Regions from separate parts of the Agarivorans sediminis genome, predicted to be linked through region 4. Evidence: predicted binding sites of a transcription regulator. Region 4 holds the regulator's gene; each other region holds the start of a gene.
The links. Region 4 encodes sigma-54, which starts transcription at its own class of promoters, with help from an activator protein. Its sites were predicted from a motif close to GTTGGCACGNNNNTNGNNT; they were not measured.
Positions count from the first base shown of each region.

Region 1: M0C34_RS15375 (nitrate reductase) is a predicted target of sigma-54. The motif match lies at 1,541-1,559, and genes of this name have one in related genera.
Region 2: M0C34_RS08600 (putative urea ABC transporter substrate-binding protein) is a predicted target of sigma-54. The motif match lies at 1,034-1,052, and genes of this name have one in related genera.
Region 3: nifH (nitrogenase iron protein) is a predicted target of sigma-54. The motif match lies at 1,322-1,340, and genes of this name have one in related genera.

Region 1 covers NZ_CP096670.1:3,385,446-3,388,613, forward strand. Annotated here, with positions in the region: gene M0C34_RS15375 (nitrate reductase) at 1-1,474, opposite strand, end outside; gene M0C34_RS15380 (hypothetical protein) at 1,929-2,285, opposite strand; gene M0C34_RS15385 (ribonuclease H family protein) at 2,289-3,059, opposite strand.
Region 2 covers NZ_CP096670.1:1,897,289-1,900,456, reverse strand. Annotated here, with positions in the region: gene M0C34_RS08600 (putative urea ABC transporter substrate-binding protein) at 1-818, opposite strand, end outside; guanidine-I (ykkC/yxkD leader) riboswitch at 878-972, opposite strand; gene M0C34_RS08595 (methyl-accepting chemotaxis protein) at 1,424-3,168, shown strand, end outside.
Region 3 covers NZ_CP096670.1:1,918,808-1,921,975, reverse strand. Annotated here, with positions in the region: gene nifD (nitrogenase molybdenum-iron protein alpha chain) at 1-354, opposite strand, end outside; gene nifH (nitrogenase iron protein) at 398-1,276, opposite strand; gene M0C34_RS08685 (hypothetical protein) at 1,769-3,168, shown strand, end outside.
Region 4 covers NZ_CP096670.1:3,807,834-3,811,001, reverse strand. Annotated here, with positions in the region: gene hpf (ribosome hibernation promoting factor) at 1-44, opposite strand, end outside; gene M0C34_RS17350 (RNA polymerase factor sigma-54) at 69-1,568, opposite strand; gene lptB (LPS export ABC transporter ATP-binding protein) at 1,619-2,344, opposite strand; gene lptA (lipopolysaccharide transport periplasmic protein LptA) at 2,341-2,838, opposite strand; gene lptC (LPS export ABC transporter periplasmic protein LptC) at 2,849-3,168, opposite strand, start outside.

The sequences.
Region 1 (3,168 bases), 420 kb from region 4:
CGAAACCCATGTTTTTTGCCACTTGGCTCAGCAGATACCAATCAGGCTTGGTATCACCTTCGGCACTTACAAACGCTCGCTGGCGCGAGATCATCCGTTCAGAGTTAGTTACCGTACCATCGCGCTCTCCCCAAGCTGCTGCGGGTAACAATACGTCGGCGTAACGCGTTGTATCGGTTTCAGCAATACAATCTGACACAACCACCAAGGGACATGCCAATAATGCTTCTCTCACTTTGGCAGATTCGGGCAAACTTACCGCTGGGTTAGTCCCCATGATCCACACCGCTTTTATCTCACCACTGCCAATTTTTTCAAATAGCTCCACCGCCTTATACCCTGGCTTTTGGCTTAGCTGCTCGGTTTGCCAAAACTGTGACAATGCCGCTAAATGCTCCGGAACATAGTCTAGATGCCCTGCCAACAAATTAGACAAGGCACCCACTTCACGCCCTCCCATAGCGTTAGGCTGACCGGTAATAGAAAATGCGCTAGCGCCTAACCTGCCGATCTTTCCAGTAGCTAAGTGATTGTTAATAATCGCATTTACCTTGTCTACACCTTGGCTACTTTGGTTTACCCCTTGGCTAAATACAGTGACACAACGCTGATTATCGGCAAATAATTGGAAGAACCGTATTAAGGCTTCTGGCTCTAAACCACAGGTTTGGGCTAACGCGGGCAAATCACCCGCGTCTTCAACCGCGCTCTGCAGCGCCGCTTCAAGGCCTTCAGTTGAATGTTTGATATAGTCAGTATTTAGCTTGCCATGCTCACTTAAGTAGGCAAGTAAACCATTAAACAAAGCTACGTCAGTGCCACCGTTCAGAGGCAAATGTAAATCGGCGATGTCGCAACTGTCGGTGCGGCGAGGGTCAATCACCACGACTTTTAAATGAGGGTTTGCCACCTTGGCGCGCTTTAAGCGTTGGTAAACAATCGGGTGACACCAAGCTAAATTGGAGCCTACAAGGGTGACTAGCTCAGCATGTTCTAGATCGTCGTAACTCCCCGGAACAACATCTTCACCAAAGGCGCGCTTATGCCCAGCCACCGCTGAAGACATACATAAGCGTGAATTAGAATCGATATTTGAGCTGCCGATAAAGCCTTTGATCAGCTTATTAGCGACATAATAGTCTTCGGTTAACAGTTGGCCTGACACATAGAAAGCCACCGACTCAGGACCGTGTTCGGCAATGATGTGGCTTAATCTTGCAGCAACAAAGCTCAAGGCTTTGTTTAAAGGCTCTTTGTGGCCCTTAATATAAGCGTGTTGGAGGCGCCCTTCTTTAATCACTGTTTCACCTAACGCGGAGCCTTTTGAGCACAACAAGCCGCTATTGGCAGGATGCGCTGCATCGCCTCTTACGGTCACTTTTCCATCACTGGCTACTTTAGCTTCTACGCCACAGCCGGTACCACAATAGGGGCAGGTGGTTTTGATCCATTGCTGAGATTGTTGTTGAGACACGCTATATACTCCTCACCGAATTTCTAGGCGAGTCGATCTATTTCGCCCGCATTTATAGTGAGTACATAGCAAGAGACGAACCAATAAAAACAGGGCAAAAACCTATTACTTAAGGAGTAGAAAAAGCCACTATTTAGCCCATAATTTAGGCTACAATATAGCATCAAGCCCAACGCCGCCCTCTGTTGGTGCAACAGATCCCGAATTTGAACCTAAAGCCCCGATATGTGTGTGGCTAAAGTCGCAGTAATTAAAACAAATACCAGGGCTATTACGGCAAATAAGCGTGTCGGTCGTACACCTCCACTCGGGAGGGATAACGAAAGCCCCCCCCAGCTTGTAACCTTGTGTTATGGAAATTGACTAAAAGATTGTTTATCCACAGAGAGAATGAAAAAAGCCAGCGTGATTATTCACCATGCTGGCTGAGTAAGTTATTTGGCGCACATTCAGTTTAAGACCCAGAGAAGTAACACTTAATCCAGTCGTAAAGTATTGCTTGATTAACCCCAGCCTGAGAAATCTCTTTAAACTCACCGGCTGGATCTTGATGGTTAAAGGTAAACTGGTAAGAAATAAACTCAGGACTATGGTCATGTAAAACCACTAAAATGCGCTTGCCTGTTTTCAGGCAATCTATCGTCATTAAGTCGGCTGGCACACCATTTTTACGCATACTACGGTTAATACCAATGACCGGGTCTATATCTTCAAAATCTTGCTGAATTCGAAAATGCGCGACGTTGGCTATATCCGTTAGGCTCACTAATCGCTGCTCGCTAGCAGAGGCTTGTTTATCGATATTTTTCATTCACTAACCCGCGCGTAAAGCTAAGATAGCCTTAAGGTCTAAAGGTTGAGGATAAGCACAAAATGCAGGGTTCTTTTCTGCAATGGCATGTATCGACATTCGGTCTGCAAGTTCGTTGCCCTCTACCCCTACGTGGCCATTAACATGCAATACTTGCAGCTTGCCTTTGAGTGCATCATAGCGCTCGAACATTTCTTGAATCAACTCAAGATTTTTAATCTCACCACTGGCCTTTTTCCAGCCCTTTTTCTTCCAACCCGCGGCCCACTGGGTTACACACTGAATCGAGTATTTAGAGTCACACAAAATAGCCACTCTTAAGCCTTTAGCCAACTCTTTTTCAGCCATAATCATCGCCTGATTTAGCGCATGTAACTCGGCGGTATTATTGGTGCCATTAGGGTTATACAAGCCATACCATAACTCAGCGACTTGATTGTCTCTATATAGCGCAAGGCCAGACCCAGCTTTACCAGGGTTGGGTTCACAACCACCGTCGGTAAATATTTTCACTTCCGCTGCTAACTTATTTACCTCTGCAGCCGTATAGGTCTTAACAGTTTGCCCAGAGGAGCGCTTACGCGCAATGGCAGTGGCTCCAGCTTTAACCGTGCTACTCGCATTGCCACCAAAAGCGGCTTCGGCCTCAGCTAAGGTGGGAAACGATTTATAACGTGCACCCGCAAACTTATCGATGTGGCGTTTACAGGTTGGCCAATCGGTAAAAATGCCTGTCTCACGACCTTGCCAAACTACGTAGTACTTTTTAGCCATGCTGAACTCTCTCTTATATTTGCTTGCTAATATAACCAGCTGGCGCTTAATCATGAAGAGAAAGTTAGTTAAAGCGGCAAGTTATTGAGTGTTGCGCCGCTAGGCTCAA
Region 2 (3,168 bases), 1.9 Mb from region 4:
AAATCGGTGCCTGATGCTTCTGCCATAAAGCTACGTGCTTTAATCGCTGCATCGCTATCACCCGACATAGTGGCCATAATTTCATACCACGCGCCCGTTAACGCTTTGCCAAGTTTAGGGTCTTGTTGCAAGGTGTCGGTGTTTACCACCAATAGGTCAATGATTTCACCTGGGATTTTTGACGAATCAAACACCAGGCTGGTGTCTGGCATTGCCATTATTTCGCTAAGTAGAGGATTCCAAGTCGTAACAGCAGTTACATCTTTAGTGGTGAATGCCGCCACTAAGTCAGCATCCGAAGTGTTGACCACGGTAAGGTCTCGTTCGGCCATACCCACCGACTCTAGGCCGCGAGCCAGTAGATAGTGAGAAACACTAAGCTCTACTAAGTTAACATTTTGGCCTTTTAAGTCAGCAAGGGCTTTGTCACCTTTCAAAATAACGCCGTCGTTACCGTTAGAGAAGTCACCCACAATAAGTGCTGTAGAATCAACACCGCTGGCAGCTGGGATAGTCAATGCATCCATATTGGTCATTACTGTGGCATCGAACGAGCCTGCGGTGTATTGGTTAATCGATTCGATATAGTCATTTACCTGCACGACTTCGATGTCAATGTCGTATTTGTCAGCCCATTTTTTAACAATGCCATTGGCTGCCCCGTAGTCCCATGGCATCCAACCAACATAGATAGTCCATGCTAAACGATAACTGGGTTTTTCAGCGGCCTGAGCAATGTTAGAACCGGCCAAGGTAGCGCTAATTACGGTAGCTGCTAAAGCTATTTTACGGAGTGGAGTTTTAACTAAGTTGAACATGTTCACCTCATTGTGGTTATGCACTTAAAATAAAAAGCATGAGAGACTTAGGTACTGTCATCTCCCGGGCTTTTATCCCTCCGTGTAACCTCGTTGAGGTTGACAACTCTCGGTCCAGTCACTGCGCACAGTCGGAACCCTAGATGTCTATTGCAAATTGTTTGGCGGCGCTAAATGTGACCAGAACCTTCGTCTCTCATGCCGCATTAAACAATTTGCAATGGCTATGCCAACTCCTCAAATACCACCATATAGGTAATTAATATAAAACTGCCGCCATTTGACGCTTCATTAAGGTGCGCTTTATCGTCATTCGCACCAATTTAGCGCAAACACGACGCCAAGCCCACTTATCTCAGCTAAGCTAAAATTAATACCCGCTAGGCAACGAGGATGCGCCGATTATTTACGCAAAGATTACGCCGTTTGCTTACTATTTATCAACAACTTAAGTTAATACCTCGCTAACTCCTGGCTTTCTGGGCCAGCCAGGGCCGTTTAGGCTATGATTTATCATTTTTAGCTCTAAAATGGCATAAGTTTGAATGGCCATGGTCGATATATTAATAGCCTTCAACTTGTACTCGATGAATAAGGAGTAATTCATGAGCAGCATTTTTTCCCCCGCGGTCTACCTCAGTGACCGGATTAGCTTTAAATATAAATTTATATTGTGGACCTGTTTATTTCTAATTCCGATTGCCTATGGCTTTAGTTCCATCATCATCACAATGAATAGCGACCTTGAGTTCGCCGAACAAGAATTGGCTGGCTACAAAGTTGTTAGTCAACTTCCCAGCTTGTCAAAATCAATCGTGCAACATCAGCATTTAAACACCCTGCGCACCATGGGTGCTGAATTTGATAAAGCCGAATTATCAGCACTGCAACAAGGCCTTGATGGCAGCCTAAGCCAGTTATCTTCGGTGCTACCTAGCAATCTCCTCCCCGCACTTGAGCAAGTTAGCCAACGCTGGAAAACCGTCCGTGATAGCAGCAGTTCGCTTGGCCAATTACTAATAGAACATGAGGCTCTATTAAGAGAAATAAGAGGTCTTACCCACAGTGTTGCGGCAAATAGCGGGTTAACTCGAGACCCTATCGTTACCAGTTACTATCTTATCGACATCACGGTCGACCGCTTACCAGCTTTACAAAGTAACATTGCAAGGATCCGAGATAAGGGGGGCGATATAGCTGACTTTGGAATTTTAGATGCTGAAGGTAACGCCGACCTGCGTTTTCGTACTGATAACGCTAGCGAAGTACTCAATGATATGCGCAAAGCACTAAGCCAACTGAGCACTTACGATCAACAATTTGAGCAAAAGTTAGGCAGTGACGCAGCACTCACCATACAAAGTATTGAACAAATTGTTAGCCTAATTAGAGATGAGATTCTTAAGGACCAACAGGTAAAAACCAATACCCAAACGGTATTTGCAACCGCCAACCAAAGCCTGCAGCAAATCGAACAATTTACTGAAGCTGCACTAAACTACTTTGGTGAAGAGCTTACCCAGCGTACTCAGAATGCTGAAAATAAACGTATCATTATGCTTCTCGCCCTCGTTTTTGTCTTGTTGGTGTGTAGTTACTTTATGATTGGCGCATATTTGTCGGTAAGGCGCACCGTTAAACAAATCCGCTTTGTAGCGGCACGGGTAAATCAAGGCGATCTGAGTCAAGATTTAATGGTTTACGGCTCAGATGAATTGGCAGACATTGCCCAAGACTATAAGACAACCTTAAACGCTCTGCGTAACTTGCTTCAGCAAGTTACCAGTAGCTCTGAAGAAATGTTAACCGCCACGCAACAGATCGGAGATAAGTCTCAGGAAGTGCGCGAAGCGATAAACCAGCAACAGCAAGAAACCCAACAAATCGCCACCGCAGTTGCTGAAATGAACGCCACCGTAAACAGCATGGCCGATGATGCTAATAAAGCCGCAGACTCTACCTTGGCGTCACAACAAGCCGTGGTCAACGGCCAACAAATTGTTGGCAATACCATATCTACAATTGGCCTAATCAACCAAGAAGTTCTGACCACTTCTGACTCACTCAGCCAGCTTCAAGAGCAAACCGGTGCCATTGGAGGTGTGATAGATGTGATCAAAAACATTGCCGAGCAAACCAACTTACTGGCGCTAAATGCGGCTATCGAAGCCGCCCGCGCGGGTGAGCAAGGCCGTGGCTTTGCCGTTGTTGCCGATGAAGTGCGTACCCTCGCTAGCCGCACTCAAACGTCTACTGCTGAAATACAACGTATGATTGAAAATTTGCAATCAGGTTCTTTGAGTTCGGTTAATGCCATGGCCAATGCCAGCACTCGAGCACAAAGTGGTGT
Region 3 (3,168 bases), 1.9 Mb from region 4:
GTCACGCTCTTGAAAGTCTGAAGTAAAGTTCATGGTACCGAAGCTGTTTACGCCGGTGTAGCCGGTGTAGTAGTTACGACGACCGGCACGAGAGTACTGACCACAACCAACTGGACCATGAGAGATATGCACCATATCTTTAATCGGTCCCCACACTACCCCTTTTGACCCCGCGTAAGCACAACCACGTGCGGTCATTACCCCAGGCAGCGATTTGCGGTTAGCGGTAATACAACTGCCACCTTCGGTATCGTTAGCCCCTAAGTGCTTTCTACGATCGGCCTTGGCTTTCTCTGGATAGACTTCTAGCACCTCATCAATCAGCGCCTGAGTCTCTGCTTTTTTATCTGACATTGCTGCCTCCTATAGCATCAATAAGATCTCTGTTGATAAGCGCCTAAGCGGTTACTTCTTCGGCGACTTGGCCGATAATGGTTTCGTCTTCTTCATCCATGATGCCGAATTCCATTAACAACTCTTCTAACTCGTCCATGGTTACAGGCGTTGGAACAACAAATAGTTGGTTGTTGATGATTTTATTGGCTAGCGTGCGGTATTCATCAGCTTGGTTACATTTAGGGTTGTACTCAATAACTGTCATACGGCGAATTTCAGCTTGCTGTACCACGTTATCGCGAGGTACAAAGTGGATCATTTGCGTGCCAATTTTGGCGGCTAGCGCTTCAATGAGCTCGTCTTCACGGTCACATTTACGTGAGTTACAAATTAGACCCGCTAGTCGAACGCTACCGGTTGCTGCGTACTTACAAATACCTTTTGAAATGTTGTTGGCCGCGTACATTGCCATCATTTCACCAGACACTACGATGTAGATCTCTTGAGCTTTGTTTTCGCGAATAGGCATGGCAAAACCACCACATACCACATCACCTAACACATCGTAGAATACAAAATCTAAGTCTTCTTCGTAGGCGCCTTCTTCTTCTAAGAAGTTAATCGCTGTAATTACACCACGACCCGCACAACCTACACCTGGCTCAGGACCGCCAGACTCAACACAACGTACGCCGCCGTAACCCACTTTTAGTACATCTTCTAACTCGATGTCTTCAACCGACCCCGCTTCAGCGGCCATTTCCATAATGGTGTTTTGCGCTTTTGCGTGTAAGATTAAGCGGGTTGAATCTGCTTTAGGGTCACAACCGATAATCATTACTTTTTTACCGGCTTCTGCTAAAGCACCCACTAAGTTTTGTGTAGTAGTAGATTTACCAATACCACCTTTTCCGTAAATTGCACATTGACGAATAGCCATAATATTTTCTTCCTTTAGCTTGATAAATAGTTCCCGAGTTAACTATTGCGAATACCAAGCCAACCATTCAAAAAACAATAAGCCATTGTTATTTAAAGTTTATTTATTGCGCCACAGAAAACATGTAGTAAGCACAAACAACAAATGAAGGGCCAATGTCGTATTTGTAACAAACGCATTGGTGTAGCTTGAGAGCGAGTACAACAAGGTTTTATGGCAATCACATAGATTGGGCTATCCGCGCTAAGCCGTACACTATCGGTTGCAGCGATGACTTTTTAAAATTTCCCCTTGGCTTTACCAAGTCAGACTAATTAACTAACTTAGAAAAACCAGTTCGGTATGGCTCGTTCTTTACAGCAATACTGCCTTGATGGTGATTTATCCAAGTGGTGTGCATCAAACAAAACGACCAAGGCTGGTCAAAAAGCACAACTTGGTCGCCTGGTCTGCCTCAACAGGTTAAATATCAATTGAAAAAGGATTTTATACATGGCTGAAAAACTGTTTAATCAACTGGCCGTATCAGCGGCAAAATCACTTGCATCAACTTTTGGCAGTAAAATCGGTGGCGTATTTACCGAGATGTTGATGGAGGAAATTGGCGTTAGTCACGATCGCTTTGACGAAGTGATCGATGAGTTAAAAGATATTCAAGCGCGCCTCGATCAAATGGATGTGCTATTACGGCAAATTAATCACAAGCTGGACTGGTTGCACAAAGATGATGTGATTGCCGACTTTAAGGCGCAAGTGGATACGTATATGCGTCGCATCCACACCGTAATTACATCAGATGACAGTGATGATGTAAAAGTCGCCAAAATTCGTAAAATGCTCGATGAGAGTGAAGCCATAGCAATTGAGACTCGCTTAACTGCTGTACACAACATGTACGTCGGAAACGATGGGGCTATAGAGGGCGGCAAAAATCTGCCAGAAACTATGTTTAACAGTAAGTGGGAAATGTTTGGGTCTTCGGCGCGTCAACAAACCATTAATGACGCGGCCAATATCGGTCTAGGAGTGTTTCGTCGCTTGGCAGACTATCAAATGAAGGGAACTGGGCTGGTATACCTTCGTCATGCTTTGGCTGAACCGACAGAGATGTCCCAAGCTAAAAGCGTGATTAGCCAGACACGGGCCAACTTGCGCGAACAGTATATTAAACTGCTAGAGGAAGCTCCTGATCTTATTGCCTATGCTATGTCCGGCTATCCATCCTACGGACCTAATGCGAACTACTCTGTGTCAATGAAAAGCATGCTTCCTGGACAATCGGCACCTTACGTTAAACCCGTACTGGGGATGTATTGGTCTGGTAAAGATGTCATGGAAGAGCAATTCGCCACGACCCCTCAAGAAATTAACCTAGTGCCAGATCCAGACCAAAAAGGGCGCTGGTATTTGCGAAGTATAGATAGTTGGAAAGCGATGTGTTTTGAAGCTAGGCAGTTTATGGTAGAGCCAGGTAACAACGCTCATACTATTAGTACCGTCGGCATAGGGGGAGGACATTCAGTTGTATTCGTTCCTGCAATTGACGCCACCTTTCATAACTTCGTAACCATGGTATTCAACGCACCTGATGCAGACCCAACACGCACGGTGATTGATATCTATACAACTACAAAACCCAATCAGTATGTTGTAGGCAGCGAAACTGAAGGCTACGCCCAACCCCAACATTTTTTTGAAGACCCGAATTGGTTTGTAAAAAGCCAATCTGGTGCCCGCAGCATGGATCGGTATAGGGTCACCGTTTTGCCCGATCATGTTGTTCCGTCGCAGGTCAAAGGCGGTGTCATCACTATAGCCGAGCCTTGGGAGATAAAGGTTTGGGAAGGCAAAAGTGAAATGCTATCTAGGCTTCAGTCTAGTGGCAGCATTTG
Region 4 (3,168 bases):
GATTCAGTAATTTCTACATGGTGTCCAGTAAGATTAATTTGCATATATCTTGTCCCCTTTTGTGGCCGTTATATAAGGCTTTTACGTTGGTTAGAAGGTGGAATCGCTAAAGACTCACGATATTTTGCTATCGTGCGCCTCGCCACCTTGATCCCCTGATCTGCCAAAATGTCAGCTATCTTGCTATCACTGAGTGGTTTGTTGGTATTTTCGGCAGCAACCAGTTTCTTAATGAGTGCGCGAATCGCGGTAGATGAGCATTCCCCACCTCCGTCTGTAGCCACGTGGCTAGAGAAAAAATACTTTAATTCGAAAATTCCGCGGGGAGTATGCATAAATTTTTGGGTTGTCACCCGAGAAATGGTCGATTCATGCATTTCTACTGCTTCAGCCACATCGTTCAACACCATTGGTTTCATTGCTTCAGCACCATATTCAAAAAATGCTTGTTGGTGGTGAACGATACAGTTGGATACTTTTAATAAGGTTTCGTTACGGCTCTCAATACTTTTTATGAACCATTTCGCTTCTTGTAGGTGGCTGCGAATGAATTGAGTATCGGTAGCATTTGACGTTTTGCTCAAAGACGCATAGTGAGAATTGACTCGTAGTTTAGGCATGGCATCCGGGTTTAATTCTACTACCCAGCGGCCCTGGCGTTTTATAACGGATACGTCGGGAATTACATACTGCGCTTGATTCGGTTCTACCGCATTGCCGGGGCGTGGCTCAAGGGTGTGGATTAAACGCATTACTTCGCGTAGCTGTTCTTCTTTGAGTTTGGTTTTGCGAGCTAATAAACGAAAATCCCGGTTGGCCAATACGTCGATATGATTTGATACGACCTCTCTGGCTTCTTTCAACCAAGGTGTTTCTTCAGCAAAACGACTTAATTGAATCATTAAACACTCTTGTAAGGAGCGAGCAGCAATGCCGACGGGGTCAAAATGTTGAATACGTTTTAGCACCGCTTCTACTTCGTCTAATTCTACATCTAGTGCGTTATTATCACTGGAGCGTAAGCCTTCAAGTAGTTGGTCACAGTCTTGAGTGAGGTAACCTGAGTTATCAACCGCATCAATAATCGCTAATGCGATGGCTTGATCTACTTCACTAAAGGGAGTTAAACGCATTTGCCACAATAGATGGTCTTGTAAGGAGTCGACGGTTTCGCCTTGAAACAACATGTCGTTGTCTTCGCCGCCACTAGCAGAGCCTGAACTCGCAGGGCCAGAACTGGCGCTATATATATCATCCCATGTTGAATCAACGGGTAGGTCTTCAGCAACCGTGTCTTGGGAAATGGCATCACCGGCTTCAATTTGGCTAGAGTCAACTTCAGGCTGGCTGTTTTCCGCCTCATCACTTCTTTCGTTGGCCGACTTTTCAACTGAGTCACTGTCGCTTGGCTGCGACTCATCCGCCTCAAGAAGTGGGTTACTTTCCAGTGCCTCTTGAATCTCTTGCTGTAAATCCAGCGTTGATAGCTGAAGTAAGCGTATGGCCTGTTGTAACTGAGGTGTCATGGTTAATTGCTGACCAAGACGCAACTGCAAAGATGCTTTCATTAATTACCGCTGTTCCTTCTTCTTATTATATTTTTCTAGATACACTTTAACTATAGCTTGAATTGCTCGCCGAGATAAACTCGTTTCACATGTTCATTTTCAAGTATCTCTTTGGGCTTCCCTGAGGCTATCAATTCGCCTTGGCTAACGATATAGGCATGCTCACAAACATCGAGGGTTTCTCTCACATTGTGATCGGTAATCAGTACTCCAAGGCCTCTATCGCGCAGGTGTTCGATAATTTTTTTAATATCAATCACTGAAATAGGATCTACTCCAGCGAAGGGTTCGTCAAGCAAAATAAACTTTGGTGCAGCTGCCAAGGCTCGTGCTATTTCTACTCGGCGACGTTCTCCACCCGACAAACTCATACCCAAATTTTTGCGAATATGGCCAATATGGAACTCTTCTAATAAGTCGTCAAGCGCTCCATTTTGTTGCTCTTTATCAAGGTCTTTACGTGTTTCGAGAACCGCGAGAATATTCTTTTCTACAGATAAACGACGAAAAATCGATGCTTCTTGTGGTAAGTAACCAATGCCTTTACGGGCTCGAGTATGCATCGCCGTGCTAGACAGGTCATCGTCATCAATTAGTATGCGGCCTTGGTCGCGAGGTACTAAGCCAACAACCATATAAAAAGTAGTGGTTTTACCCGCACCATTTGGGCCGAGTAAGCCGACGATTTTACCCGTTTCAACGTGTAAGCTTACATTCTTGACAACCTTGCGACCTTTATAGCTTTTCGCTAGGTTTTCAGCAATTAGGGTACTCATTCTTGCGGTTTACTCTTCGGTGAAATCTCTTCAAGTTGTTTCGGCAGAAATATGGTAGTGACACGACTATTTTCATCGCCTTGGGCTACCATTTCTTGCTTATCGATGCTGTATTTGATCATTTGCCCTTTCACTAAGCTCTCTTCTTGTTTTAACTGAGCATTTTGCGTGAGGGTCAGTGTTTGGGTTTTAAGATCATAGCGAACCTCGTTCGCTTCCGCCTCGATAGGTTTACCGCTATCTAGCAGTTGATAAAAAGTAGCCGGTTCGCCCTTGGCGATCATGACTTCGCTGCCTTTGTCTTCACTGCCGATCACGCTTAATTCTGCAGCATGCATTTTAATCGAGCCCTGAGTGACGATCACATTGCTGTAAAACGTGACTCGGTTTTCTTTAATATTGACCTGTTGGCGGTCGGCATCAACAATAATCTGCTTATTGAAGTCGTCTTCAAGTGCTTGAACTCCCCAAGACAGAAATAACAAACTGGCCAATAGGCCTAATTTACTCTTGTGGGTTATGGTAAACCGCTTCGATATCATCTAATAAAGTCACTATTTCGTTGGCTAAATCACCATCCATGCCAACACCATACAATTCGTATGAGGGGCCATAAACGGTAACAGGTTGATCGCTGCTCATGGTTTCACTTTGCAGATCGATTTCCAATCTTTCGGTAATTAGGTCGCGAACATACTCGCCACGACTCAAATTTTTGATCACTACATTGTCATTTAAGGTGACAGTTTGCTGCTGCAGTACTGTAGCGTGATCGGCTACAATTTGCCATATGGGTTGTGCTGGGTCTGGGTAAACCAAAATTT